Regions from separate parts of the Janthinobacterium sp. JC611 genome, predicted to be linked through region 2. Evidence: predicted binding sites of a transcription regulator. Region 2 holds the regulator's gene; each other region holds the start of a gene.
The links. The regulator FNR, encoded in region 2, switches genes on or off when oxygen is low (the NO sensors DNR and NnrR bind a similar motif). The targets are predictions, from matches to a motif close to TTGATNNNNATCAA.

Region 1: a site for FNR is predicted at 1,334-1,347, ahead of ubiU (ubiquinone anaerobic biosynthesis protein UbiU). Genes of this name have one in related genera too.
Region 3: a site for FNR is predicted at 7,326-7,339, ahead of J0O65_RS08520 (IPT/TIG domain-containing protein). Genes of this name have one in related genera too.

The regions. Positions count from the first base shown of each region.
Region 1 covers NZ_JAFLJN010000021.1:94,830-104,570, forward strand. The annotation lists gene J0O65_RS14750 (ribonucleoside triphosphate reductase) at 1-715, opposite strand, end outside; gene J0O65_RS14755 (hypothetical protein) at 839-1,249, opposite strand; gene ubiU (ubiquinone anaerobic biosynthesis protein UbiU) at 1,411-2,448, shown strand; gene ubiV (ubiquinone anaerobic biosynthesis protein UbiV) at 2,458-3,354, shown strand; gene ubiT (ubiquinone anaerobic biosynthesis accessory factor UbiT) at 3,375-3,926, shown strand; gene J0O65_RS14775 (heavy-metal-associated domain-containing protein) at 3,941-4,204, opposite strand; gene aspT (aspartate-alanine antiporter) at 4,682-6,364, shown strand; gene aspT (aspartate-alanine antiporter) at 6,421-8,109, shown strand; gene J0O65_RS14790 (bifunctional aspartate transaminase/aspartate 4-decarboxylase) at 8,166-9,741, shown strand, end outside.
Region 2 covers NZ_JAFLJN010000085.1:60,311-70,051, reverse strand. The annotation lists gene J0O65_RS27080 (response regulator) at 1-1,974, opposite strand, end outside; gene fnr (fumarate/nitrate reduction transcriptional regulator Fnr) at 2,213-2,971, shown strand; gene J0O65_RS27070 (FixH family protein) at 3,109-3,633, opposite strand; gene ccoG (cytochrome c oxidase accessory protein CcoG) at 3,736-5,118, opposite strand; gene ccoP (cytochrome-c oxidase, cbb3-type subunit III) at 5,122-6,042, opposite strand; gene J0O65_RS27055 (cbb3-type cytochrome oxidase subunit 3) at 6,035-6,238, opposite strand; gene ccoO (cytochrome-c oxidase, cbb3-type subunit II) at 6,240-6,854, opposite strand; gene ccoN (cytochrome-c oxidase, cbb3-type subunit I) at 6,870-8,297, opposite strand; gene J0O65_RS28335 (T6SS effector phospholipase Tle3 domain-containing protein) at 8,595-9,741, shown strand, end outside.
Region 3 covers NZ_JAFLJN010000009.1:208,505-218,245, reverse strand. The annotation lists gene J0O65_RS08545 (BTH_I0359 family protein) at 1-189, shown strand, start outside; gene J0O65_RS08540 (class II glutamine amidotransferase) at 267-1,046, shown strand; gene J0O65_RS08535 (EAL and HDOD domain-containing protein) at 1,184-2,464, shown strand; gene J0O65_RS08530 (SPW repeat protein) at 2,569-2,940, opposite strand; gene metH (methionine synthase) at 3,061-6,855, opposite strand; gene J0O65_RS08520 (IPT/TIG domain-containing protein) at 7,530-9,741, shown strand, end outside.

The sequences.
Region 1 (9,741 bases), on a different contig from region 2:
AGACGCGGCCCTTGGCGTCGCCCGCCATCATGATCTCGATGTAGGCGCGGTTGATCATGTCCATCTCCGCCTGCAGCTCGCCATAGCTGAAGTCCATCTCCTGGCCGGCGATGACGGGAATCTGCTCGCGCAAGTCGTCCGGGCAGACCCAGTCGAAGGTGAGGTTGGTGAACGGCGTCTGCGTGCCCCAGCGCGAGGGCACGTTGAGGTTGAAGATCAGCTCCTGCATGTACTGGCGCACGTCCGCGTAGCGCAGGCTGTCCTTGCGGATGTAGGGCGCCATGTAGGTGTCGAAGGAGCTGAACGCCTGCGCGCCGGCCCACTCGTTTTGCAGGGTGCCGAGGAAATTGACGATCTGGCCAATGGCGCTCGACATGTGTTTCGGCGGGCTTGACTCGATCTTGCCCGGCACGCCATTCAAGCCTTCGTGCAGCAGGGTGCGCAGCGACCAGCCGGCGCAATAGCCGGCCAGCATGTCGAGGTCGTGGATGTGCAGCGCCGCTTCGCGGTGCGCCGCGCCCACTGCCGGCGGATACACCTGGTCCAGCCAGTAGTTGGCGATGACCTTGCCCGATACGTTGAGGATCAGGCCGCCCAGCGAGTAACCCTGGTTGGCGTTGGCGTTGACACGCCAGTCGCGCCGCTCCAGGTATTCATTGATGGACGCGGCGACATCGACCTGGCCGCGTGTGGATGGAACTGCATTTGTCGTCATGAAACCTCCGGTAAACACAACATGCGGTGTTTTTATGGAGATTAATCACTAAATATAGTGGCGTCAAACGGCGCGTGCCGTGGTGTGACGAATCCTTGATGCAGGTGAAAAAAGCGCCTTTGTTTACTTTTTCGCGCGGCCCTGGCGCAGGATCAGGACGGTCGCGCCGAAATACGCGGCGCCGCAGACGGCGATGCTGAGGATGGAGGCGGGCAGCACGTGCGCCCAGATTTCCAGCGGCGAGAAGGTGCTCCAGCTGGCGACGCGCGCGTCGAACGTGACGACGTTCGCCAGCAGCCAGTAGACGGCCAGCACTCCGGTGCAGATGGCGGCCTGGCGCGCCAAAGGCATGGCGCGGCGGGCGAAGACGGCTTGCAGGAACTGCAGCAGCACGCCCGGATACGCACCCAGCACCTCGGGCGACAGCACGGACAGGGTCGCGTCATCGTAGCCGTCGACCGGCGCCGCCCACTGCACTTGCAGCACGGTGAGGAACAGGGTGAGCAAAAAGATCAGCAGCGGTTTGCGGGGCATGGCGGACAATCGAAGAGGGAGAAAAGGCGGCATTTTACAGCCAGGTCAAGCAAGTTGAACGCGCGCCAGCCATGCATGCATTCCTTCACCTGCGTCAAGGACTGGGCCGTATGGGCGGGGCTATAGTCTGCACCCTGAGCCGATACAGGACTGTGAACATCATGATGCTTGAATCAACCACCGCCACCCGCGTGGCCGGACCGCTGGAACTGGTCTGTCCCGCCGGCAGCCTGCCGGCCTTGAAAGCGGCCGTCGACAATGGCGCCGACACCGTGTACCTGGGCTTTCGCGACGCCACCAATGCGCGCAATTTCGCCGGCCTCAATTTCGACGAGAAGGCCATCGCCGAGGGCGTGCGCTACGCCCACCAATATGGGCGCAAGGTGCTGCTGGCGCTGAACACCTATCCGCAGCCGCACAACTGGGCCGTGTGGCGCAGCGCCATCGACCGCGCCGCGCAGGCCGGCATCGACGCCATGATCGTGGCCGATCCTGGCCTGATGGCGTATGCGAGCGAGCACCACCCGCAGCTGCGTTTGCACCTGTCCGTGCAGGGCTCGGCCACCAACTACGAAGCCATCAATTTTTACCATGAACACTTCGGCATCGCCCGCGCCGTGCTGCCGCGCGTGCTGTCGATGGCGCAGGTGGAGCAACTGATCGCCAAGACGGAAGTCGAGATCGAAGTCTTCGGCTTCGGCAGCCTGTGCGTGATGGTCGAAGGGCGCTGCGCGCTGTCGTCGTATGCGACGGGCGAGGCGCCGAATACGCACGGCGTGTGCTCGCCGGCGAAATCCGTGCGCTGGCTGGAAACGCCGCAAGGGCTGGAGTCGCGCCTGAACGGCGTGCTGATCGACCGCTACGCGCCCGGTGAAAACGCCAGCTATCCCACCCTGTGCAAGGGGCGTTTCGAAGTCAACGACGAAGAGTATTACGCCATCGAGGAGCCGGCCAGCCTGAATACCCTGGCGCTGCTGCCGCAGCTGATCGCCATGGGCGTGCGGGCCGTGAAGATCGAAGGGCGCCAGCGCAGTCCCGCCTACGTGGCGCAGGTCACGCGCGTGTGGCGCGAAGCGATCGACGCCTGCCGCGAAGGCAATGCGCGCTACGCCGTCAAGCCGGGCTGGATGGCGGCCATGGACAAGCTGGCCGAGGGCCAGCAGCACACGCTCGGTGCCTATCATCGCTCCTGGAAATAAAGGAAGAACATGTTAAAACTATCTTTGGGTCCTTTGCTGTACTACTGGCCGCGCGCCACCGTTTTCGAGTTTTACCAGCAGATCGCCACGACCGCCGTCGATATCGTCTACCTGGGCGAGACCGTCTGTTCGCGCCGGCATGAGCTGCGCCTGGCCGACTGGCTCGATATCGCCGACATGCTGGCCGCCGCCGGCAAGGAAGTGGTGCTGTCGACGCAGGCGCTGATCGAGGCGGGCGCGGAACTGGCGACCCTGCGCCGCATCACGGGCAATGGCCGCTATGCGGTCGAGGCCAACGACATGGGCGCCGTGCACTGCATGGAAAAGGGCACGTCCTTCGTCGCCGGTCCCCATTTGAACCTGTTCAACGGCCCCAGCCTGCAACTGCTGGCGCGCCTGGGCGCGCACCGCTGGGTGATGCCGCTGGAAATGGGGCAGACGGCGCTGGCCGAGATGCAGCGCCAGAAACCGGAAGGGCTGGAGACGGAAGTGTTCGCCTACGGCCGCATGCCGCTGGCGTTTTCCGCGCGCTGCTTCACGGCGCGCAACCGCAACCTGCCGAAGGACGATTGCGGCTACAGCTGCCTGGAAGAACCGGACGGCCTGCTGCTGCGCACGCGCGATGCAGTGCCTTTCCTCGTCTTGAACGGCACGCAGACGCAGTCGGCGCTGGTCTACAACCTGGTGCGCGAACTCGACGCCATGCGCGACATGGGGGTATCGGTGGCGCGCATCAGCCCGCAGTCCATGCATACGGAGCAAGTCATCGCCATCTTCGACCGCGCCCGCCGCGGCCAGGTCAGCGGCATCGGCGCCCAGGCCCAGCTGGCGGCCTGCCAGCCGGCCGGCGCTTGCGACGGCTACTGGCATGGCCAGCCCGGCATGGAACTGCACGCCGCCCATTGAACGCCTCGAAAGGAAGCACCATGCAAGATCAACTGGAAAGATTGCCCGTCCCGGCCCCGGCCCCGGTCCCGGTCCCGGCCAAGCCCGGCGTGAGCAAGCCCGCCATGTCGTACCGGCTGCCCGAACCGCTGGCCGAATTGCTGTCCAAGCTGCCGCCGTATCCCGCATCCTGGCTGTTCGTGCAAGGCTTGAACCGCCTGCTGGCGCCGCAATTGCCCGACGACGTGCGGCGCAGCCTGGAAGGGCGCAGCCTGCGCCTGCGGCTGCTGGACGCGGGCATCGCCTTCGATTTCGAGTGGCAGGGCACGGTGTTCGTGGCGGAGCGCTATGTCGACGTGCCGGACCTGTGCATCGCCGCCAGCGTGCATGATTTGATGCTGCTGGCGCGGCGCCAGGAAGATCCGGACACCCTGTTCTTCAGCCGCCGCCTGAGCCTGGAAGGCGATACGGAACTGGGGCTGCTGTTCAAGAATACGCTAGACGCCATCGAATTGCCGCCGTTCGACCTGCAGGCGCTGGGACCGCGCCGCGTGCTGGCGCATTTGCGCGACCGGGGCGCGCGGGAAGGCTGAGCGGCAGGCGGGCTTCAGTGGCGGCAGTGGCCGCAGGCGCCGCTGCACGAGGCCAGCTGTTCTTCATCCGTCGCTTCGCCCATGAAGCCGGCGTCATTGACGGCGGCCAGCAGGCGTTCCTGCGTGGCCAGCCGTTCGTCAAATTGCACCGTGGCGCCGTGGCGCGCCAGCGAGACGCACACGGTCGCCACGCCGGTGACGGCTTCGAGCGCGCCCGTCAGCCTGTCGGCGCAACCTTCGTGATCCATTCCGATGATATTCAAGCGTGCTGTCTGCATGGGTTCCTCTTGTTTTTCCGATAAAAAAGCAGCGTAGGCGAGGGGCGCGCATGCCGTCCAGAGCCGCACGCAAGATTTATTTTCTATTTGCGGTTTTATTGATCTGGATTAATTCCAGCGGCGCGTGGGCAGCTTGAAACTGCTGTTGTTTTATACACAGTTTCCCTGTTGGCGTCGACGCCGCTGACGCGCAAGGCACTTTGCTATCGTCCAAAAACATTGCTATTAGTATTGTTGAGCTATGTCAAATCGCCGCCCCAATCGTGCGCAGGATGTTTGATGAAGATCAAGACGAGTTCAACAGAACACCTGTTGACACTTGTAAAATTTTCACCGAACATAATTCCTAATGACAACATTTCCCCAGCACAGGCCTCCGGGCCACGTGCTGTGCGGGGCCCTGTACGCCCGTTCAACCGCCAGCGTCTGCCAGCCAATGAACGCGTCACCATCCCTTATCTTTTCGAAGGTTGGTCCATGCTCGATTCGATCGCGTCGGTGTTGCACCAAGTGCCGGAGTTGGCCCTGTTCCTGGCGCTGGCGCTCGGTTATGCGGTCGGGCAGATACGCTTCGGCCCCATCCAGCTCGGTGGCGTGTGCGGCACCCTGATCGCCGCGCTGCTGATCGGCCAGCTGGGCATCACCCTGGACGCCAGCGTCAAGAATGTCTTCTTCATGCTGTTCATCTTTGCGCTCGGCTATGCGGGTGGTCCCCAGTTCTTTGCCAACCTGAATGCCAAGGGCTTGCGCCTGGGCCTGCTGTGCCTGATCGAAGTGGTGGTGGTGCTGGCGCTGGTGCTGCTGGCCACGCGCTTCCTGGGCCTGGACCAGGGCACGGCGGCCGGCATGATGGCGGGTGCGGCGACGGAATCGGCCGTCGTCGGCACGGCCACGGACGCCATCTCCAAGCTGGCGCTGCCCGCCGCCCGCATCGCCGAGCTGCAGGCCAACGTGGTCACCGCGTATTCGATCACATATATCTTCGGCCTGATCTCCATCGTCATCGTCACCAGCCAGATTTTTCCGCTGTTGTTGCGCGTCAACCTGCGCGAGGAAGCCGATAGATTGTGGGAAAAGATGGGCGGCGCGCAGACCGATGGCGATGGCGTGCAGGCCACGCCGGACATGGTGGGGCGCGCCTATCGCATCAGCCGCGGCGCGGGGCGCCGTCTCGATGCCTTGCAGCATATTTTCGCGGGCCGCGCCAGCATCACGCGCGTGCGCCGGCATGGCAAGGTCTTGCCCCTGGAGCCGGCACTGCGCCTGCGCGCCAACGATGAAGTACTGGTGATCGGCCACCGTTCCGCGCTGGTGGCGGCCGAAGCCATCCTGGGCGAGGAATTTGCCGACACGACGGGCTTGAATATGGCCGTCTCGGCCGTGGAAGTGGTGCTGCAGCAGGCGGCCCTCGTGGGCCAGTCCTTGCGCCAGCTGGCCTTGCCCTCCGGCGTGCACGTGGCGGCCGTCGTGCGGGGCGAGCACAGCATGCCGCCGCTGCCCGACCTGACCCTGCAGCGCGACGACGTGCTGCGCCTGTATGGCACGACGGAAGGGCGCGAGCTGACTACGGCGCTGGCCGCCATCGGCAAGCGCGTGCCCACTGGCGAGCGCAGCAATATCGTGTATGCCAGCATCGGCATCGTGCTCGGTGTGTACATCGGCGGCTTCACGGCCAAGCTGGGCGGCATCCCGTTTTCGCTGGGCACGGGCGGCGGCGCCTTGCTGACGGGCCTCGTGTTCGGCTGGTACCAGGCGCGCAAGCCGGGCATGCAGGGCATCCCCTCCAGCGCGCTCGACATGATGAAGGATATCGGCCTGGCCACCTTCATCGCCTGCGTGGGCCTGGCCTCGGGACCGCAGGCGATCGACCTGGTCCGCCAGTACGGGCTGTCGCTGCCGCTGATGGGCGTGCTCATCGCCGTCATCCCCGCGTCGATTTCCCTGTGCGTCGGGCACTTTTTCCTCAAGCTGGAAGCGCCCGTGCTGCTGGGCGCCATCGCCGGCCAGCAGTGCAGCACGCCGGCCCTGTCGGCCGTGCAGAACGCGGCGGGCAACTCCACGCCCTTGCTGGGCTACACGATCACGTATGCGATTTCGAACGTGGTGCTGCCCCTGCTGGGGCCGCTCATCGTGGCCCTGGCCGGCTCCGTCCACGCCTGAGCAGCTTGCAAGAGCACACGCAGTAAAGAATTCCTTCAACACGAAAGGTGGTCAGCATGGAATGGTTGCACGAGTTATTCAAGAAGTCGCCTGAAATTGCCTTGTTCCTCTCCCTGGCAGTGGGCTACTACATCGGCAAGATCAAGTTCGGCTCATTCCAGTTGGGCGGGGTCGCCGGTTCACTGCTGGTGGCGGTCCTCGTCAGCCAGGTAGGCGTCGCCATCGATCCCGGCGTCAAGTCGGTGCTGTTCGCCCTGTTTATTTACGCGGTCGGCTATGAAAGCGGCCCGCAATTCTTCAATTCCCTGGGGCGCCAGTCCGTGCGCGAAATCATCCTGGCCGTCGTGCTGGCCGTCACGGCGCTGTTGACGGTGGTCATCCTGGCCAGGGTCTTTGGCCTGGACAAGGGCCTGGCGGCCGGCGTGGCGGCGGGCGGCTTGACGCAGTCGGCCATCATCGGCACGGCCGGCGACGCGATCACCAAGCTGGGCCTGGCGGCCGACGAGGTGGCGCGCCTGCAGGGCAACGTGGCCGTCGGCTATGCCGTGACGTATGTGTTCGGCTCGTTTGGCGCCATCATCGTCTGCGTCAACATCTTGCCCAAGCTCATGGGCCGCGGCATCCGCGAAGATGCGATCAAGGCGGAAACGGCGCTGCAGGCGGGCGTGCAAGTGCTGGGGCCGGGCCAGACGCCGGCCGCGCCCGACCTGATCGGCCGCATCTATGACGTGGGTCCGGGCGCCGGCCGTTCCGTGGCGGACATCGAAAGCGCCCATCCGACCACGGCCATCACCATCGAGCGCGTGAAACGCAATGGCCAGATCATCGACGTCAGTCCGGACCTGGTGCTGGCGGCCGACGATATCGTGCTGCTGGTGGGCCGCCGCGAAGCCATGCTCAGCGTCTCTTCCCAGCTGGGCAAGGAATTGCACGCCGTCGAAGGCATGGAACTGGTCATGCAGCGCCGCGACATGGTGCTGACCAACAAGGCTTACCACAACAAGACGGTGGGCGAGATCCGCAGCGCGACGGCGCCGGGCGTGCGGCACGGCATCTTCGTCGTGCAGCTGAGCCGCATGGGCAAGATCCTGCCCATGCAATCGGAAACCGTCGTGCAGACGGGCGACGTGGTGACCATCTATGGCGCCGAGCAGGACGTCAAGCGCGTGGCGGCCGAAGTGGGCTACATGATCGTGCCGAGCGCCAAGACGGACTTCGTCTACATGGGCGCCGGCCTCGTCGTCGGCCTTCTGGTGGGCTTGCTGGTGGCGCGCATCGGCTCGATTCCGCTGACCCTGGGTAGCGGCGGCGGCGTGCTGCTGTCGGGCCTGGTGTTCGGCTGGTTCCGCGCCAAGCGCCAAACCTTCGGCTACATGCCCAGCGGCGCCGTGCAAATCCTGAAAGACCTGGGCCTGGCCGGCTTCGTTGCCGTCGTCGGCCTCACGTCCGGCCTGCAAGCCGTGCAAACCGTGCGCGAACACGGCCTGACCCTGTTCGGCGTGGGCGTCGTCGTGACCATCTTGCCGATGATACTGACCATGCTGATCGGCCGCTACATCTTGCGTTATGACAACGTGGCCGTGTTTGCGGGCGCCTTGTCCGGTTCGCGCAGCGCCAATCCGGCCTTCGGCGAAGTGCTGAACGCGGCGCAAAACTCGATTCCCACCGTGCCGTTTGCCATCACATATGCCTTGGCCAACGTTTTCCTGACCTTGCTGGGGCCGCTGATCGTGGCCTTCGTCTGAGCCTGCATGTATGTGCAATTACCTTCAACATTGTCCGTCTATAAGGAGTAGCAAAAATGGATTTCAGTAACCCAAGCAAACTCGCCCTGTTGAGCCCCTTCGAATTGAAGGATGCGCTGATCCAGACGGCCCAGCAAAGCAACCGGCTGATGCTCAATGCGGGCCGCGGCAATCCGAACTTCCTGGCGACCACGCCACGCCACGGCTTCTTCCAGTTCGGCCAGTTCGCCATGACGGAAGCGGAACGCTCGTATGTGTACATGGAAGGCGTGGGCGGCTTCCCTACGCGCGACGGCATCGAATCGCGCTTTGAAATCTTCGTGCGTCAGCATGCCGATACTCCGGGCGTGCATTTCATCGAGGCGGCCGTGTCGTATGTGCGCGACCAGTTGGGCCTGAGCGCTGGCGATTTCATCTACGAGATGTGCGAAGCCATCCTCGGCTGCAACTACCCTGTGCCGGACCGCATGCTGCGCCTGTCCGAGAAAATCGTCGGCCAGTACATCCACCGCGAAATGGTGGGCGAGCATCCGTTCGTCGGCAACTTCGACATGTACGCCGTCGAGGGCGGCACGGCCGCCATGACCTACCTGTTCGCCAGCCTGAAATCGAACCACATCATCCAGGAAGGCGATACCATCGCGCTGGGCATGCCGATTTTCACGCCGTATATCGAAATTCCCCAGCTGAACGACTACAAGCTGAATACCGTGCATATCGATGCGCCGCAATCGAACAACTGGCAATTCACGAAGAAGGAGCTGGACAAGCTGCTCGATCCGAAAGTGAAGGCCTTCTTCCTCGTCAACCCCAGCAATCCGCCGTCCGTCAAGATCGATGACGAGACGCTGGAATACATCGCCAGGATCATCAAGAAGCGCCCGGACCTGATCATTCTGACCGACGACGTGTATGGCACGTTTGCCGACAATTTCGTCTCGCTGTTTGCCATTTGCCCGTTCAACACCATCCTCGTGTATTCATTCTCGAAATACTTCGGCGCGACGGGCTGGCGCATGGGCGTGGTGGCCACGCATGAAAACAATATCCTGGACGAAAAGATCGCCAAGCTGCCGGAAAGCGTCAAGAAACAGCTCGACGCGCGCTACCATTCCATCACGACGGAACCGCGCAAGCTCAAGTTCATCGACCGCCTGGTGGCCGACAGCCGCACGGTGGCGCTGAACCACACGGCCGGCCTGTCGACGCCCGTGCAGGCGCAGATGACCTTGTTCTCGCTGTTCTCGCTGATGGATGAAGAGCAAAAGTACAAGCAATCGATGAAACATATCGTGCTGCGCCGCAAGCAGGCGCTGTACCGCGAACTGGGCTTGCCGATGGTGCACGACGCCAATTCCGTGCGCTACTACCACCTGCTGGACATGGAATCGCTGGCCGCGCAAATGCATGGCGTGGAGTTTTCGCAGTGGCTGCTGAAAAAGCTCAAGCCGAACGAAGCGCTGTTCCGCCTGGCCGAGGAAACGGGCGTGATCCTGCTGCCGGGCCGCGGCTTCGGCACCACGCATCCGTCCGGCCGCGTGTCGCTGGCCAACCTGAACGAATACGACTACGCCAACATCGGCCGCGCCATCCGCAACATGGCGTCCGAGTTCTTTGCCGTGTTTGAAAAGG
Region 2 (9,741 bases):
GCCGGAGTCCACTTCGTCGGCCAGCCAGCCCCACGCCTCGATCAGCTTGACGATCAGTTCGCGCGTGGTGCGGTTGTCGTCGGCCACCAGCAGGCGCAGCTGACCCAGCGCCGGCGTGCGGCGCGTCCCGGCCGGCTGCGCCAGCATCTCGAAGGGCACGCTGAACCAGAAGCGGCTGCCCTTGCCTTCGCTGCTGGCGACGGCGATGTCGCCGCCCATCATGCGGATCAGCTGCTTGCTGATGGCCAGGCCCAGGCCCGTGCCGCCGAAGCGCCGCGTGATGCTCTGGTCGCCCTGGGAAAACGCGGCGAACAGCTGCTGTTGCTGCAGTTCCGTCATGCCGATGCCCGTGTCGCGCACTTCGAAGCGCAGCCAGGCGCGGCCGCTCTCGCTCTCGGCCAGGCTGACGGCCACCACCACTTCGCCGCTCTCGGTGAACTTGATGGCGTTGCCGGCCAGGTTGACGAGGATTTGCTGCAGGCGCTGGGCGTCGCCCACGAGGCGCCGCGGCACGTCGGGCTCGACGGCGATGGCCAGTTCCAGCTCCTTCTCGCCCGCGTTCATCGTCATCGTCGTGGCCAGGGTATTCATGACTTCGTCGAGGTCGAATTCGACGGGCGACAATTCCATGCGGCGCGCCTCGATCTTCGAATAGTCGAGCACGTCGTTGAGAATGCCCAGCAGCGACTGGCCCGCCACGCGCACCATGGTCAGATACTTGCGCTGTTCCGTATCGAGCTTGGTATTGCCCAGCAAATACACCATGCCCAGCACGGCATTGAGGGGCGTGCGGATTTCATGGCTCATGTTGGCCACGAAATCGCTCTTCGCGCGGTTGGCCGCCTCGGCCCGGTCGCGCTCCTGTTCCAGCTCGGCCGCGCGCGCTTCGAGTTCCTGCTGCAGACGGTCGCGTTCGCTCATCAGGCCGTTGAACGCTTCCGTCAGTTCGCCGATCTCGTCGCGCTGCTGCACCGGCACGGGGGTGAAGCGGCTGCCGCTGGTGCGCAGGGCCAGCAGGGTATCGCGCAGGCGCACCAGCGGCGACAGCAGGCGCACGGTGACCCAGCCCAGTACAAAGGCGGCCAGCAGCGAGGCGAGGATGCTCCACAGCACCAGCCGGTACAGCACGCCATCGAACGGTTCGAAGGCATCGTCGACGGGCAGCGAGGCGGCCAGCAGCCAGTTCACCGATTTCAGGCGCTTGAAGCTGTTGACGGCCGTGATGCCGCGGCTGTTGGTGCTGACCATGCTGCCTTCGCCGTCGTCCTGCAGCAGCTGCGTGGTGGCCAGGTTGGCGTTCGGCTGGCGCGGCTGCAGCAAGCGGCTGGTATCGGGGTGCAGCACGTAGCGCGGCACGGCGCCGCGCGTGAGAATGAAGTAATAGCCGCTCTTGCCGATCTTTTCCGAGCGCAGGCGCCCCAGCAGGTTGTCCTTGTACAGGCGCAGCACGCCGATCACGACGCCGGCCACCTGGCCGTCGGCGGCCAGCACGGGCGCGACCATCTGCACGATGGGCATGCCGCTGGACTTGCCCAGCATCGGTTCGGTGATCATGGGCTGGCGCGTGCGCAGCACGGCCTGGAAGTACTCGCGCTCGGCGACGTTGATGCCGGCGCGCCCCGCCACCTTCGGCATGTCGGCCACGATGGCGCCTTGCGCGTCGAGCACCAGCACGTCGTCGAACAGCACCAGCATCGAGCGGCGCGCATAGTATTCGCGCAGCTTGTCCGGCTGGGCGATCAGCTCCGGCGGCTGCTGTTTCGCCGTCAGGGCGACGATCTGCAGCAGCATGCCCAGCTTGTCGTCGAGCTCGGCAGCGGTGCGGGTGATCAGGGACGCCTGTTGGCTCAGCAATACGCGGGTGAAGTCGTCGCGCATGTGCCGCACCTGGATCATGGTGACCAGCGCGATCATGGCGATCGAGGTCAGGCTGGTGGCCAGCGCGACTTTTGCTTTAATGCCGAGAGGCTTCATGATTTCCTTTTCAGTACCGTGCGGCACAGGCGGCAGATAATGCTGTTAGGAATTTTCCTATCAATACATCAACTTGGCAAGCATCGCCACGCAAATGGCCTTCCCCGCCTGGGCTTTTGACGATGTTGCCATATAATTAAAGGCTGGAGATCGTTTTTCAGCGAAATTGCGGTGAAATTGGCACACGGCAACCGTGTATGCAGTAAACTCGTTGTTGCATTTTCTAAAAGGTACCGACATGACTGAAGCGCTACTCACTCCCACCTTGCCCACAGTGAACGTGGAAGCGTTGCGTGCGCGATGCTCGACCTGCAGCATGCATCAATTGTGCCTGCCGATGGGCCTCGATATGGGCGATATGGACAGGCTGGACCAGATCATCGGCCGTCGTCGCAAGATCGCGCGCGGCGCCTCGCTGTTCCGCATCGGCGACCCGTTCCAGAACCTGTACGCGATCCGCCTGGGCCACTTCAAGACCTACCAGATCAATCCGGGTGGCGAGGAGCAGGTGACGGGTTTCCAGATGGCGGGCGAATTGCTGGGCATGGACGCCATCAGCGCCGACCGTCACCACTGTAACGCGGTGGCGCTGGAAGACAGCGAAGTGTGTGAAATTCCGTTTTCCAGCCTGGAACAATTGCTGGGCAATATGCCGACCCTGCTGCGCCATTTCCACCGCATGATGAGCCAGGAAATCACGCGCGAGCAAAGCGTGATGCTGTTGCTGGGCAATATGCAGGCGACGCAGCGTTTTGCCGCCTTCATCGTCAACCTGGCGTCGCGCTACGAGGCGCGCGGCTATTCGGGCAGCAAATTCCAGCTGCGCATGTCGCGCGAGGAAATCGGCAACTACCTGGGCCTGACCATCGAGAGCGTCAGCCGCCTGCTGTCCAAGTTCAAGAAGGAAGGCTGGCTGCGCGTCTCCAACCGCGAGATCGAGATCCTGCAGCCGGCCAAGTTGAAAGCCATAACGGCCGGCACGGACACCTGCAAGTAACAGCACCGTCAAAACCTACTGCGCGTCGCGCTTTGCGGTCTGCGATGCTCGCTGGCTCGGCGCCCCCGTGCATAGCACAGCTGCGCTTCTCAACCACAAATCACGGCCGCTCGCTACGGTTTTCCCGGCACTGTACGTTACAGTTCTTCATCCGCATGCAGCGCGATGCTGCGTTGCAGCGGCCAGGTCCAGATGCCGGACAGGCGCCACTCGCGTTTGTCGTTTTCCACCAGCACTTGCCAGCGGCTGCGCTCGAGCATCGGCAGCGCGACGGAAAAATTGCCGGCCGCATCGGGTTGCACCAGCAGCTTGATATCCTTTTCCGGTAACGTCGCATGCGCCAGGTGCAGCTGCAAAGGCCCCTGGTAAGCCTTGCCGAAGCTGTGCACGGAACCACTGAGGCGCGCCGACGCCACGTCGTACGACAGGCTGGTATCCATCGCCAGGTCGCTGGCGACCGTGTCGCGCTTCAAATCCTGGTTGATCGCCTTGCCCTGCTTGTAATAATCGCCCACCACCAGCGCATCGGGCTGCGTAAACGCGATATAGCCCATGAAGCTGCCGACGACCACGGACAGGCCGGGGCCGATCATCAGCAGCCATGGCCAGCGATGCTTGTACCACGGTGCAACGGGCGCTTGCAGTTTCAGACTGTCGGACATGCTATTTCTCCTGTTTAATCAGCCAGTCCCCATGCGGGGACCGGCCTTCCTGCAACTTCGTGGCGGCGGCGAGGGCACCCGGTCCCCGTCCGCCTTTCCTTGTTAACGCGGCACGATGAAGACCGCGCTTTCACGCACATGCAGCGCTGGGTCGTCCAGCGAGTGCAATTCGATCGCAATCTTGTTCGACCCCTTCTCGCCCACGCCGTGCGGCACGCGCAGGCGGATCGGCCAGCCCAGCGTTTCCGTTGGCTGCAAGGTCACTTCTTCGCGCGTCAGCAAGGTCAGGCCCGGCAAGCCGGAAGCGCTGATTTTAAAATGCTGGCTTTGCTCCGAGGTGTTCATGATCTGCAAGCGGTAGACGTTTTCGATCATGCCGTCTTCCACTTCGCGTCCCATCGAACCGCGGTCGCGGATCACGTCCATTTTCAGGGGCGTGCGCAGCGCCAGCGAAGTGCATACGGCGATGATGATCAGGGCCAGGATGGAAGTGTAGATCAAGACGCGCGGGCGCATGGCGCGCTGGCGTATCTGCTGCGAATTGAAGTTGTTTTCCATCGCATGGTCGGTACTGTAGCGTATCAGTCCCCGTGGCCGCTCGACCTTGTCCATCACGCTGTTGCAGGCATCGACGCAAGCGGCGCAGCCGATGCATTCATACTGCAGGCCGTTGCGGATATCGATACCGGTCGGACACACCTGCACGCACAGGGTACAGTCGATGCAATCGCCCAGCCTGGCGTTGTTGCCGGCCTTCTTGCTCAGTGCACCGCGTGGTTCGCCGCGCTTGGCATCGTAGGTGATGATCAGGGTGTCCTGGTCGAACATGGCGCTCTGGAAGCGCGCGTAGGGGCACATGTATTTGCACACCTGCTCGCGCAGCCAGCCCGCGTTGCCGTAGGTTGCCAGGCTGTAGAACAAGACCCAGAACCATTCCCAGGGACCGAAGTTCAGCGTGGTCACCGAGTGCGCCAGTTCCTTGATCGGCGTGAAGTAGCCGACAAAGGTAAAGCCCGTCCACAGGGCGATGGCGCCCCATGCCAGGTGCTTGGCCGTCTTCTTGACGGCCTTGCGCACGGACGGGCCCTGCTTGTCGAGGGCCATGCGCGCGCTGCGCGTGCCCTCGATGCGGCGTTCGACCCACAGGAAGATTTCCGTGTACACCGTTTGCGGGCAAGAGAATCCGCACCACACCCGCCCGGCAATGGCCGTGACGAGGAACAACAGATACGCACAGATGATCAGCAGGGCCGCCAGATAGATGAAATCCTGGGGCCACAGCACGACGCCGAAAATGTAGAACTTGCGCGTGGTCAAATCGAACAGCAGGGCTTGCCTGCCATTCCAGGTCAACCACGGCAAGCCGTAGAACGCCAGCTGGGTAAGCCATACGCATACCCATCGCCAGGTAGCGTAGCGTCCTTTGGCCTCGCGAGGGTAGATTTGCTCGCGGGCCGCATACATCTTGATGACTTGAGGTTCCATTGCTTACTTTGCGGGCGCCTGCGGATTCGACAGGCTCCAGACATACGCCGACAGCACGTGTACCTTGGATTCGCCGAGGAAGTCGCTGAAGGCCGGCATGGTGTTGCTGCGTCCCTTGCGGACGGTTTCCATGATGGTATCGGCGCTGCCGCCGTACAGCCAGATCTTGTCCGTCAGGTTGGGCGCGCCCAGCATCTGGTTGCCCTTCGCATCGGCGCCGTGACAGGCCATGCAGGCGCCAAACTTGGCCTTGCCCAGCACGGACTTGACGGGGTCGGAGGTGGAACCGGACAGGTTCAGCACATAATGGGCCACGTTCTCGACATCCTTTTCGGAGCCCAGGGCGGCGCCCATCGGTGGCATCTGCCCATTGCGGCCGTGCATGATGGTGGTCTTGATGACGTCAGGTTCGCCGCCATACAGCCAGTCCTTGTCGGTCAGGTTGGGGAAGCCCTTGTTGCCGCGCGCATCCGAACCGTGGCATTGCGCGCAGTAGGTCAGGAACAGGCGCTGGCCGATGGCTTGCGCCTGCGGATCGGCGGCCACCGTCTTCAAGTCCTGGCTCAGGTACTTGTTGAACAGGGGGCCATAGTCGGCTTCCGCCTTTTTCAGCTCTTCCTCGTACTGGCCCGTCGATTTCCAGCCCAGGCTGCCGGCATAGTTGCCCAGGCCCGGATACAGGAACAGGTAGGCCAGCGCGAAGACGATGGTGATGTAGAACAGCCACATCCACCAGCGCGGCATCGGTGTGTTGAGTTCCTTCAAGTCCTCGTCCCAGACGTGGCCCGTGGTGCCGTCGGCGGGGGCGCCGGCGGCCACTTTCACCTTCGACTGCGAGTACAGCAGCACGCCGCAGCCGATGATGCCCAGCAGGGACAGCACGATCACATAGATATTCCAGAAGCCATTGGTAAAGTCAGCCATGGTGATGCTCCTTCGCCAGGTTCATCTCGGCCTCGGCCGGATAGTCCAATGCGTCGTCGGCGAACGGCAGGCGTGCCGCCGCGTCGAAGTCGCTGTTGCTGCGGCTGAACGTCCACCACAGGATGCCCACGAACGTCGTAAAGGAAACCACCGTCATGACGCTGCTGGCGCTGTCAAACAGGTTGTCGATTGCCATGCTAATTCCTTGTTTTGATTAATGTACCGAGGCCTTGCAGATAGGCGACCAGGGCGTCTTCTTCCGTCTTGTCCTGCAGTTGCGCGGGGCCGGCGGCGATTTCCGCGTCGCTGTACGGCTGGCCCAGGCGTTGCAGGGCGCGCATCTTCGGCATGATGTCGTCAGGCACCAGCTTGGTCTTCGCCAGCCAGGGGTAGGCCGGCATGTTCGACTCGGGCACCACGTCGCGCGGGTTGTTCAAGTGCGTGCGGTGCCATTCGTCGCTGTAGCGGGCGCCCACGCGGGCCAGGTCGGGCCCCGTGCGCTTGGAACCCCACTGGAACGGACGGTCGTAGACGAACTCGCCGGCGACCGAATAGTGGCCATAGCGTTCCGTTTCCGCGCGCAGCGGACGCACCATCTGCGAGTGGCAGTTGTAGCAGCCTTCGCGCACGTAAATGTCGCGGCCCGCCAGGCGCAGCGGCGAATACGGCTTCAGGCCGGCGACCGGCTCCGTCGTGCTCTTCTGGAAGAACAGGGGGACGATCTCGACGGCGCCGCCGATGCTGATCACCACCGTGACCAGGGCGATCAGCAGCCAGGGGTTTCTTTCAATCCATGCATGTGAAAATTTCATTTGCTTTCGCTCCTATCAGGCGTGCGCCGCGTTCAGTTCCGGAATGCGGGCGACGGGGAGTTTGCTGCCGCGCAGAGTCATCCAGGTGTTGTAGCCCATGATGCACATACCCGACAGGTACAGCAGGCCACCGGCCACGCGCACCACGTAGTACGGATACGTCGCTTTCACGCTCTCGACAAAGGTGTAGGTCAGGGTGCCGTCCGGATTGACCGCGCGCCACATCAGGCCCTGCATCACGCCGGCGATCCACATTGCCGCGATGTACAGCACGATGCCGATGGTGGCCACCCAGAAGTGCACGTCGACCAGGCGCGTGCTGTGCATCTGCGTGCGGCCCGCCAGGCGCGGCAGCAGGTAGTAGATGGAACCCATGGTGATGAAGCCCACCCAGCCCAGGGCGCCCGCATGCACGTGGGCAACGGTCCAGTCGGTGTAGTGCGACAGCGAGTTGATGGTCTTGATCGACATCATCGGACCTTCGAAGGTGGCGATGCCGTAGAACGACAGCGAGACGATCATGAATTTCAGGATCGGGTCGGTGCGCAGCTTGTGCCAGGCGCCCGACAGGGTCATGATGCCGTTGATCATGCCGCCCCAGCTTGGTGCCAGGAGGACCAGCGAGAAGACCATGCCGATCGATTGCGTCCAGTCAGGCAAGGCCGTGTAGTGCAGGTGATGCGGGCCCGCCCACATGTAGGTGAAGATCAGCGCCCAGAAGTGGACGATGGACAGGCGGTACGAGTACACGGGGCGCTCGGCTTGTTTCGGGATGAAGTAGTAGACCATGCCCAGGTAGCCGGCGGTCAGGATGAAACCCACCGCGTTATGGCCGTACCACCACTGGATCATGGCGTCCTGCACGCCCGCGTAGGCGGAATACGACTTGGTGAACGAGGCTGGCATGACGGCGCCATTGACCACGTGCAAAATCGTCACGGCCAGGATGTAGGCGCCGAAGAACCAGTTGGCCACGTAGATGTGCTTGACCTTGCGCTTGATCAGGGTGCCGAAGAAGACGATGGCATAGGCGATCCAGACGACGGCGATGAGGATGGCGATAGGCCATTCCAGTTCCGCGTATTCCTTGCCGCGGGTCAGGCCCATGGGCAGGCTGACGACGGCGCACAGGATCACCGCTTGCCAGCCCCAGAAGGTGAAGGCGGCCAGTTTGTCGGAAAACAGGCGCACCTGGCAGGTGCGTTGGACAACGTAGTACGAGGTGGCGAACAGGCCGCAGATGCCGAAGGCGAAAATCACCGCATTCGTGTGCAGCGGACGCAAACGTCCGTATGTCAGCCAAGGTATGTCGAGGTTCAGGGCAGGCCAGGCCAGCTGAGCGGCGATGATAACGCCAACCAGCATGCCGATGATGCCCCATACCACAGTAGCGACCGCGAATTGCTTCACGATCTTGTAGTTATAGTTCAGCGATTGATCCACAAAGACTCTCCCTGGAATTACTATTTATGATGGTGGCCAGAGAGTAAGTGTTTGACCGCGAAAAAACTTTGATGTGGATCAAAATTCCCCGGATGAAATAAGCATAGCGAACTGGCATCGAAATAAAGTGATATTTCGGTCAAAAAAGCCATGCAAGATCCCTGCAACAGCTTGCTTGATGTGGCGTAAAACGTGCGCTTGAGCAAGGGCTTAGAGTGGCCAGTCCAGTCATGATGAGGGCTAGCCATGAGTCATGCCGATAGCGCGCCAGCGGATGGTGAAGATATTAAGTTGGTTGTGGGAAAGTTCAGCGGAACGTCCCTGTTCTGCCACAGCCTGCTCGACTGCCTGCAGCAGATGCCGTCGCCGGGCATCGTCATCTTCGTGCACGGCGTCAATTCCGAAGGCGAGTGGTACCGCGCGGCGGAAGAAGGCCTGTGCAAGGGCTTGAATGCGCGCATGGAGCGTTGCGACGAGCACCTGTGCCACGCCACGCCCGAGGCCGGACAATTGACGCCGCTGCGCTACCGGAGCGAACTGAGCGATGACGGCTATGTCGACCCCGACTACACGGCCGCCACCTTCGTCGCGCCGCAAGCGCATTTCTCGCCCGTGATCCAGTTCCGCTGGGGCTACAAGGCCAGCGACACCGAATTGCAGAAATATGGCGATTCCGTCTACCTGAACGAACATGCTTACTGGGGCGGCGGACCGTTCGCCAATGGCTGCTCCTCGCTGCCGGACCTGTGGGGCGAGGGCTTGTCCGATGCCCTCTTCCTGTTCATCCATATCGAGCATCTCAATCCCGTCAACGACCGCATCGTGTATGCCTGCCCGCCGCGCCCCTACTTCGTGCTGGCCGCGCTGCGCCTGGCGCACCTGGTGGCGGCCATCCGCCGGCAGCAGGCCGACGCGCCGATTACCCTCGTCTGCCACAGCCAGGGCAATATGGTGGGCATGGCGGCCGCGTTTCTGGGCAATAAGATGGCCAGGGTGCAGGATGCGGCGGGAAAAAGCGGGCGCTGCGTGGCCGATACCTATGTCTTGTGCAACCCGCCCTACAGCCTGTTGCGCAGAAACGATACGGAAGGCTGGCTGCAGGGGCAGGTCAGGGATGTCGATGGCAATGTCGGCCGGCAAAGCGGCAAGGCGCGCCGCCAGACCCTGGCGGCATTTTTCGACATCGTGCGCGGCCAGGCGTCGGAACCGGCCATCGATCCCTGCCTGCGCCGCATGGCGGACAACGAGACACATGATTTCAGCCTGGACAAAGACAAGGCCAGCCATGGCTGCGGCCCGCAGAAAGGCACGCGCGGTCGCGTCACCCTGTATTGCAATCCGCACGACCAGGTGATTTCCGCCACGCCCATCCAGGGCATCGGCTGGCTAGGTCTCAGCGCCGAGGAGATCAAGGCCACGCGTGGCGACGGCGTGTTTACCCAGC
Region 3 (9,741 bases), on a different contig from region 2:
TTGCGCTTTGGCGGCTATGAAATCGTCGACAAGGGCGGCAAGCGGGAAACCTTTATCGCTGGCATCCTTGCGCAACACTTCCGCCGCGACGTCACGGAACTGATCGCCAGCGAACCCAGCATGGAAGAGATCGATGAATTTTTGGGCAGTTACGATTCCCTCATGAGCCAGCCAGTCCTGTTGCACTGACCGGATGACTATCGCCACCATACCAATCCGTCTGGCGGCATGGTATGGTGGCTGGGTTACCCTGCTGCAAACAGACCATGTGCCAACTTCTCGGAATGAATTGCAATGTCCCCACGGACATTGTCTTTAGTTTTACCGGCTTCGCCATGCGCGGCGGCCATACCGATACCCACCATGACGGCTGGGGCATCGCTTTTTTCGAGGGTGCCGGCGTGCGCCATTTCGTCGACCACCAGGCGGCCATCGCCTCGCCCGTGGCCGAGCTGATCAAACGCTATCCCATCAAGTCGCGCAATGTCATCGCGCATATCCGCAAAGCCACGCAAGGCCAGGTGGCGCTGGAAAACTGCCACCCTTTCGTGCGCGAACTGTGGGGCCGCTACTGGGTCTTTGCCCATAATGGCGATTTGAAGGAATTCAATCCCGTGCTGACGGGCAGTTACCGCCCCGTCGGCTGCACCGACAGTGAGCGCGCTTTCTGCTACCTGCTGCAGGAACTGCACGCGCGCTTTGGCGATGCCCCGCCCGCGTTGCCGCAACTGCATGCGGCCCTGGCTGAGCTGTTGCCCAGCATCGCGGCCCACGGCACGTTCAACATGATGCTGTCGAGCGGCGAGGCGCTGTTTGCCCATTGCTCGACCAGCTTGCACTATCTGGTGCGACAACATCCGTTTCCAACTGCTAAACTCTCCGATGAAGACCTGAGCGTGGACTTTTCCCAGGTAACGACGCCGCAGGATCGCGTGGCCGTGATCGTTACCCAGCCGCTGACGACGAATGAGCAATGGACGGCGTTTGCGCCCGGTGAATTGAAATTATTTGTCGACGGCATGGTGCAAGACACGCCAGTGACTTAATTTGTTGACGACAATACGCTGGATTGCTGCCAAAATACCCACAGCGCGGGCGGAATTCAGCTAAAGTATTGTCAATAGTGAACCTTGATGCGGGCGCGGCGCGGCCGGTGTCACTCGACGTGATTGATGAAGAGTTAATGATCGATATTTCCAGCAATGACATCACCCCGAAGCCCTTGCGCGTGCGCGAGTTCTATCTGGGGCGACAACCTATTCTCGACCGCAATCAAGCCCTGTTTGGCTATGAGTTGCTATTCCGCAACGCTCCGGTCGGCCCCGCCAACATAACCAGCGACCTGTCCGCCACGGCATCCGTCATCGCCCACGCGTCGCAGCTGGGCATGGAAAAGGTCATCGGCGACGCGCTCGGTTTCGTCAACGTCGATGCCGACGTGATCATGAGCGACATCTTCGTCTTCCTGCCGCGTGAAAAAGTCGTGCTGGAAATCGTCGAATCGATGCCCGTCACGCCCGAAGTGCGCGCGCGCATCAGCGAACTGGTGGGCCATGGCTTCACCTTCGCGCTGGAAAACGTCGTGTCCGACACGCCACAAGTGCAGGAACTGCTGCCGCTGGTGCAATACGTCAAGATGGACATGAGCACGGTCGACCCGAAAGTGCTGGCCGCCCTGGCGCCCCGTTTCAAGCAGGAAAACAAGAAACTGGTGGCGGAAAAGGTCGAGACGCGCGAAGAGTTCAAGTCGGGCCTGGACCTGGGCTTCGATTACTTCCAGGGTTATTATTTTGCCAAGCCTGCCATCATGACGGGCAAGAAGTTGTCGCCGTCGCAACTGGCCGTCATGGAACTGATGACCCTGGTGACGTCGGACGCCGACAATATGGACATCGAGCGCGCCATCAAGCGCGACGTGTCGCTGGCCTTGAACCTGCTGCGCCTGGTCAATACACCGGCCGTGGGCGCGCGCCAGCGCATCGATTCGCTGAGCCAGGCTGTGACCGTGCTGGGCCGCCGCCAGTTGCAACGCTGGCTGCAAATCATGCTGTACGCGGAGCCAAGCAAGCGCGGCCATAGCATGACGCCGTTGCTGATGCTGGCCACCACGCGCGGCCGCCTGCTGGAATTGCTCGCGCATAAACTGCGTCCGAACCACGCCCACTCGGCCGATATCGCCTTTACGGTCGGCATCATGTCCCTGATGGATACCCTGTTCGGCGTGCCGATGTCGGAAATCCTCAGCCAGATCGAAGTGATCGACGAAGTGGCCGAAGCGCTGCTGTCGCGCGAAGGCTTCTATGGCGACCTGCTGCGCCTGGCCGAATGCATCGAGCGCATCGAAGACATGGAAGGCGAGATCGTGCCAACCTTGCGCGACCTGGCCATGTCGCCGGGCGACCTGGTGGAGCTGGAAATGGCCGCCTACGAATGGAGCGACAACGTCGTACGATACGCGCTGTAGGTCGGATTAGCGCGACCTCCCGGCCGCGCGTAATCCGACAACATTGTTGGCGCGCTCTTTAAAAACCCTGCACGGCATCGCCGTGGCAGGGTTTTTTTACGCCGCTACGCGGCGGCGCCGGGCCAGTGCTTGTGCAGCTCGGGGTCGGTGCGTAGTTCCCACAGGGCCAGCACGACGACGGCGATACCGACGATCAGCTCGTTCCACATGACGACGCGCTGTTCGGCCAGCCGCAAGACCCATGGGGAGGCGGCGACCCAGACGCCCACCAGCAGGTTGACGACGACGGCCCAGAAATAGGTCTTGTACAGGTCGAAGGCGGCCAGCACGGCGATCACGAGGCCCGAGACAAAGGCGTTGATCATCTGCGGCGAACCTTCGGGATAGGAAAAGGCCCAGGGCGAGACGACGAGCCACAGGCCCAGCAACAGGATCACTTGATCCTGCCAGCGTTTCAGTTTGAAGTTGGTTGCCATATTACCTCCTTGCCAGTTGGGAACGGACCGGAGCGGGCATGCAGCATGCCGGCCGGCATACTGCGTTAGTGCGCTTCGGCGCGCGATAAGTTCCGCGCGCCTTGTGCTTATATGATGGTATTACGACAGGTTCGGCGCCAGCCAGCGTTCCACGTCCTCGACCTTCGCGCCACGGCGCTTGGCCATGTCTTCCACCTGGTCCATGCCGATCTTGCCGACGACGAAGTATTTCGACTCCGGGTGGGCAAAATAGAAGCCGGACACGGCCGCGCCGGGGAACATGGCATACGATTCCGTCAGCTGCATGCCGATTTCCCCGGCCTGCATGACCTCGAACATCTGTTTCTTGACCGTGTGCTCGGGGCAGGCAGGGTAGCCGGGCGCCGGGCGGATGCCCACGTATTTCTCGGCGATCATGTCGTCGTTGCTCAAGTGCTCGTCCGGCACGTAGCCCCACAAGTCCTTGCGCACGCGCTCGTGCAGGTATTCGGCAAACGCCTCGGCCAGGCGGTCCGCCAGCGATTTGAGCATGATGGACGAGTAATCGTCGTGCGCATCCTCGAAGCGCTTTTCGTATTTCTCGATGCCCAGGCCGGACGTGACGGCGAACATGCCGATGTAATCCTTCACGCCCGACGCCTTCGGTGCGATGAAGTCGGCCAGGCACTGGTTCGGGCGCTGCACGCCGTCGACCACGGGCTTGACGCCCTGCTGGCGCATGCCGTAATACGTGAACGCCACGGTACTGCGCGTATCGTCCGTGTACACCTCGATATCGTCGTCATTGACGCTGTTGGCCGGCAGCAAGGACACGACGCCATTGGCCGTCAGCCAGCGCCCGTCGATGAGTTTCTTTAACAAGGCCTGGCCTTCCGCGTAGACCTTGGTGGCCGCGTCGCCCACCACCTCATCCGTCAAAATGGCGGGGAAGGGGCCGGCCAGGTCCCAGGTCTGGAAGAACGGGCCCCAGTCGATATAGTTGGCCAGGGTGGCCAGGTCGACGTTTTTAAACACGCGGCGGCCGATGAACTTCGGTTTCACGGGCGCGCAGGGGCCGTCGAAGGGCACGAGCATCTTGTTGGCGCGCGCCTGCGCCAGCGGCAAAATCGGCAGCGCCTTCTTGTTGGCGTGCTGCTCGCGGATGCGCGCGTAATCGAGTTCAATGTCTTCCACGTATTTGTCGCGCTGTTCCGGCGTCAGCAGCGATTGCGCCACGGACACGGAACGCGAGGCGTCCGGCACGTAGATCACGGGGCCGTCGTAGTTGTGCGCGATTTTCACGGCCGTGTGAGCGCGGCTGGTGGTGGCGCCGCCGATCAGCAGGGGAATCTTGAGCATGCGGAAATGTTCGTCGCGCTGCATTTCCTTGGCGACATAGGCCATTTCTTCCAGCGACGGCGTGATCAGGCCCGACAGGCCGATGATGTCCGCGTTTTCCACCTTGGCGCGCGCGAGGATTTCCGAGCACGGCACCATCACGCCCATGTTCACCACTTCGAAGTTGTTGCATTGCAGAACGACGGTGACGATGTTCTTGCCGATGTCATGCACGTCGCCTTTCACGGTCGCCATGATGATCTTGCCCTTCGGCTTGGCGACGATGCCCGTGCGCTGCTCTTCCAGCAGCTTTTCTTCCTCGATGAACGGGATCAGATGGGCCACGGCCTGTTTCATGACGCGCGCCGATTTCACCACTTGCGGCAGGAACATCTTGCCTTGGCCAAACAGGTCGCCGACCACGTCCATGCCGGCCATCAGCGGGCCCTCGATCACGTGGATCGGGCGTCCGCCATTGTGCAGCAGTTGCTGGCGCGCTTCTTCCGTGTCTTCCACGATGAATTGCGTGATGCCGTGCACCAGCGCGTGCGACAGGCGCTCCTGCACCGTGCCTTCACGCCAGGCCAGGGTTTGCGCCTCGGCCTTGCCGCCCGCCTTCAGGGTGCCGGCAAATTCGATCATGCGCTCGGTCGAGTCTTCGCGGCGGTTCAGCACCACGTCTTCCACGCGCTCGCGCAATTCCGGGTCCAGGTTGTCGTACACGCCCACCATGCCGGCGTTGACGATGCCCATGGTCATGCCGGCCTTGATGGCGTGGTACAGGAAGACGGTATGGATGGCTTCGCGGGCCGGATCGTTGCCGCGGAAACTGAACGACACGTTCGACACGCCGCCCGAGATCTTCGCGTACGGCAGGTTTTCCTTGATCCAGCGCGTGGCGTTGATGAAGTCGACGGCGTAGTTGTTGTGCTCTTCGATACCGGTGGCGACGGCAAAGATGTTCGGATCGAAAATGATGTCTTCCGGCGGGAAGTCCAGCGCATCGATCAACAGGTGATAGGCGCGCGCGCAAATTTCGATCTTGCGCTCGAAGGTGTCGGCTTGGCCCTTCTCATCGAAAGCCATGACGATGACGGCGGCGCCATAGCGGCGGCACAGCTTTGCCTGGCGCAGGAATTCCTCTTCGCCTTCCTTCATGGAAATCGAGTTGACGATGGCCTTGCCCTGCACGCATTTCAAGCCCGCTTCGATGACCGACCATTTCGACGAGTCGACCATGATGGGCACGCGAGAGATATCGGGTTCCGAGGCGATCAGGTTCAGGAAGCGCGTCATGGCCGCCTGCGAATCGAGCATGGCCTCGTCCATGTTGATGTCGATCACTTGCGCGCCGTTTTCCACTTGCTGGCGCGCCACGGACAGGGCTTCGTCATATTGCTCGTTGAGAATCATGCGCGCAAACGCCTTCGAGCCCGTGACGTTGGTGCGTTCGCCCACGTTGACGAACAGCGATTCATCGTTGACGACGAACGGTTCCAGGCCGGCCAGGCGCAGGTCGTGCGACGGCGCCGGCACGGTGCGCGGGGTGTTTTTTGACAACAATTCGCCGATGGCGGCGATGTGTTCGGGCGTGGTGCCGCAGCAGCCGCCCGCCATGTTCAGGAAGCCCGCGTCGGCGAACTCGCGCAGCAGGGCGGACGTGTCGGCTGGCAACTCGTCGAAGCCCGTGTCGCTCATGGGGTTGGGCAAGCCCGCGTTCGGGTAGATGCACACGAAGGTGTCGGCGATCTTGGCCAGCTCTTCCGCGTACGGGCGCATCAGGGCGGCACCCAGCGCGCAGTTCAGGCCGATGGTCAGCGGTTTCGCGTGGCGCACGGAATTCCAGAAGGCGGGCACGGTCTGGCCCGACAGGATGCGGCCCGAGGCGTCCGTGACGGTGCCGGAAATCATCAGCGGCAGGCGCGCGACGTCGGGATTTTGCTCGTAGAACAGGTCGATGGCGAACAGGGCCGCCTTGCAGTTCAAGGTATCGAAAATGGTTTCCACCAGCAACACGTCGGCGCCGCCTTCCACCAGGCCCTGCGTCTGCTGCAGGTAGGCGGCCACCAGCTGGTCGAAACTGACGTTGCGTGCGGCCGGGTCGTTGACGTCGGGCGAGATCGACGCCGTCTTGGGCGTGGGGCCCAGGGCGCCGGCGACGAAGCGCGGCTTGTCCGGCGTGGAATACTTGTCGCAGGCGGCGCGCGCCAGCTTGGCGGCCTGCACGTTCATTTCATAGGCCAGATGGGCCATGTGGTAATCGTCTTGCGCGATCGTCGTGGCGCCGAAGGTATTCGTTTCGATCAGGTCGGCGCCGGCCGCCAGGTAGCGCTCGTGGATTTCCTGGATGATGTGCGGCTGCGTCAGGGTCAGCAGCTCGTTATTGCCCTTGACGAACAGTTCGCGCGCGCCACTGTCGGCCGGCGCGGCGAAATCGATGAAGCGGCCGGCGGGACCGCCACGATACGCTTCCTCGTCGAGCTTGTATTGCTGGATGATCGTACCCATGGCGCCGTCGAGGATCATGATCCGCTGCGCCAGGATGGCGCGCAAGGTGGCTTCGGTCGGGGACATGGCGGGGATCACGGTATCGTTCATTTCATGCTTTCAATAGGCAAACGGGCGGCGGCGCGGCGACAGGACTGTACGAGGCGGATGCGGGCCAGCAGGATCAGCTGACGGAGAGTTGCCGGCCGGGTAGGGCAGGCAGAAGGTGGCAATCGCCTGATTTCACCGGGTCTAAAATTATACGGCATCAGGCTGCTTTGGTTTTAAGCAAAAGCGGCCGTTCACCCTAAGGCAGGCGTTCTTGCAACACATCGCCTTCCGCCACGCCTGCTCCTGAAAATTACATTCCTGAAAATCTTACTCAAAACGTTAATTCTTCCAGCAAAGTTGGCAGAAAGGTATGGTCTCTAGGCTGTGGAAAAATTTCCACATTATTTGTGCCGCATCCGCATCTTTTTAATGAATTGAATGGCAATAGCTGTAAAGGAAATTAAATGTGATTTCGGTCAATGCAGAGCGAGAGGAATAATGCTCAAAATAAAGTTTGCCAAGCAGATATTTTAATTATTATCAAAACCAATTGAATCAAAAGCATTAATAGTTGTCGTTGGGAATCGAATTAACCCATAATATTGGTTCTTAGAAATTAAATTCTCACCAAAAGTCACCAATATGTCACATTTATCTTGTGTCCTCCCCGACACCGCGCTGCAGCAACAGGGTTGCCAGCCATGAAAAACCATCTTCTTGTAGCATTGTTTGTCATGCTGGGCCTGTCCGCCTGTGGCGGCGGTGGCGGTGGTGGTGGCGACACGGTGGTGGCGACCACATCGGGTACGCCCGTCCTGGTTCCTGCCGTGACGGCCGTCTCGGCGGCGAATGTCGCCGTTGGCGGCAGTCTGGTGGTGACGGGCACGAATCTGAGCCGCGTGACGGCCTTCCAGGTGGCGGGCGTGACGCTCGCCACCAGTGCCAGCAGCGACAGCAGCGTGACCCTGGCCATGCCTGGCGTACCCGTAACGGGCGCCTTGAGCCTGGTCAGCGCCAGCGGCACGGCGGCCACCAGCTATAGCGTGAATGTATACCTGCCCTTGAGCGTGGGCAGCGTCGCGCCGGCGACGGGCGGCGTCGGCTCCAGCGTGACGGTCGCGGGCGGCGGCATGGGCGCCGTGACGGCGGTGCAGTTTGGCAATGGCGCGGCGGCAACGCCGCAAAGCCAGATGGCCGGCAGCGTGACCGTGGTGGTGCCGGCGGGCGCGGCAACGGGACCGCTGACGCTGCGCGGTCCCTACAACGATGTGATCAGCGGCGACACGTACACGGTCTTGGCCAGCGTGACGGTGACGTCGATCAGCTCGGCCGTCAGCGGCGGGAGCTTGTCGGTGACGCTGCAGGGCAGCAATCTCGACCAGGTCAGTTCGGCGTCGGTGGGCACGACGCCAGCGGCCATCGTCAGCGCCAGCGCCAGCCAACTGGTGTTGTCCGCGCCAGCCTCGGCAACGGGCAACGTGATGCTGTCGGCCGCGTCGCGCATCGCCGTCAATGCGGGCACGGTGTCGGCCTTTACCTTGGGTAGTATTGATTTCGCGCAAGTGCTGAATTTGAACGCCAGCAATACGGCCTTGCGCCTGACGCGCGGCAAGCCGGCCGCCGTGCGCGTGTCCGTGCTGGCCGCGCAGGCGGGCCAGTCCAGCCCGGCAGTCACCCTGAATGCGACCGCCGCCAATGGCAGCAACCTGGGCAGTATCGCGATGACGGGCCCGGCGCTCTTGCCGACGACGAAGAACGATGACAGTTTCAACGGCAACTTCAGCGCCGTCCTGCCGGCCAGCTGGATCTTGCCCGGCGTGCGCGTGCGCGTGACGGCCGTCGGCAATGATGGCGTGCAAGTGAGCCAGGAAGCGGCGCCTGCGGTGGCCAGCCTCGCCAGAATCCGTCTGGTGCTGGTGCCATTGAGTACGGATGATGGCGTGGCGCAACTGCCTGACGCCGAGGTGATCCGTGCCGCGCTGCTGCGCGTGTATCCGTATGCGACGGAAAATATCAGCATCACGACGCGCGCGGCGCTGAGCATGCCGGGCAGCAGCACGGCTGACAGCTGGTGGAGCGATGCCCTGGGCAAGCTGGACAACAAGCGCGCACTGGAAGACAGCGGCGCCTATTATTATGGTTTCGTGCCGAGGATGTCCTCCACCCGCGCCGCCGGCCTGGCCTACATCAACCAGCGCAGCGGCGGCAGCGACTTCACGTCGGCCATCGGCCTGGACGCCCGGTTCAACAGCATCGCATCGGTCGATCCATTCGGCAATCAATGGCCTGAATGGCTGACCACGCTCGTGCATGAGCTGGGCCACAATCACTCGCTGCAGCACGTTGCCTGCGGCGGGCCGGCTGGCGCCGCTGTCGACTACCCGTATGCGGATGGCAATCTGGGTCCGCAACCGCTGTACAACAGCAACTATGCAGGCAGCATCGGCCAACTGAGCAAGGCAGTCTATGGCAGCACGCCGATGAAGGACGTGATGAGCTATTGCAGCGGCGCCTGGTTCTCCGACTACAGCTATGCGCGGGTGCAGCAATTCCTGGAAAAACGCAGCACGCAGGTGACGGGCAGCAATGTGCTGGCCGCCAGCATGTCCGTGGCCGAGAACGGCTACCTGACCATTTCCGGCCGCATCACGCCTGGCGGCGTGGCCTTGCGCCCGGCCGTCGCCTCGTCGGCGCGCATCGGCGCCGCCGCCAGCGGCAGCGGCCATGCTTATACCTTGCGCGTGTTGACGGTGTCGGGACAGACTATCGACTTGCCCTTCGATGGCGTCTCCGTGGCCGACCATGGCGGCAACGCCATGAGCCACTTCCGCGTCAGCTTCGCCAACCCGGGCGAAATCAGCGACGTGCAAGTGCTGGCAAATGGCAAGGCCCTGGCCAAGCTCGAGCGCCAGGCGCGCCGCGGCAAGGCCGCCGCCAACGACGCCA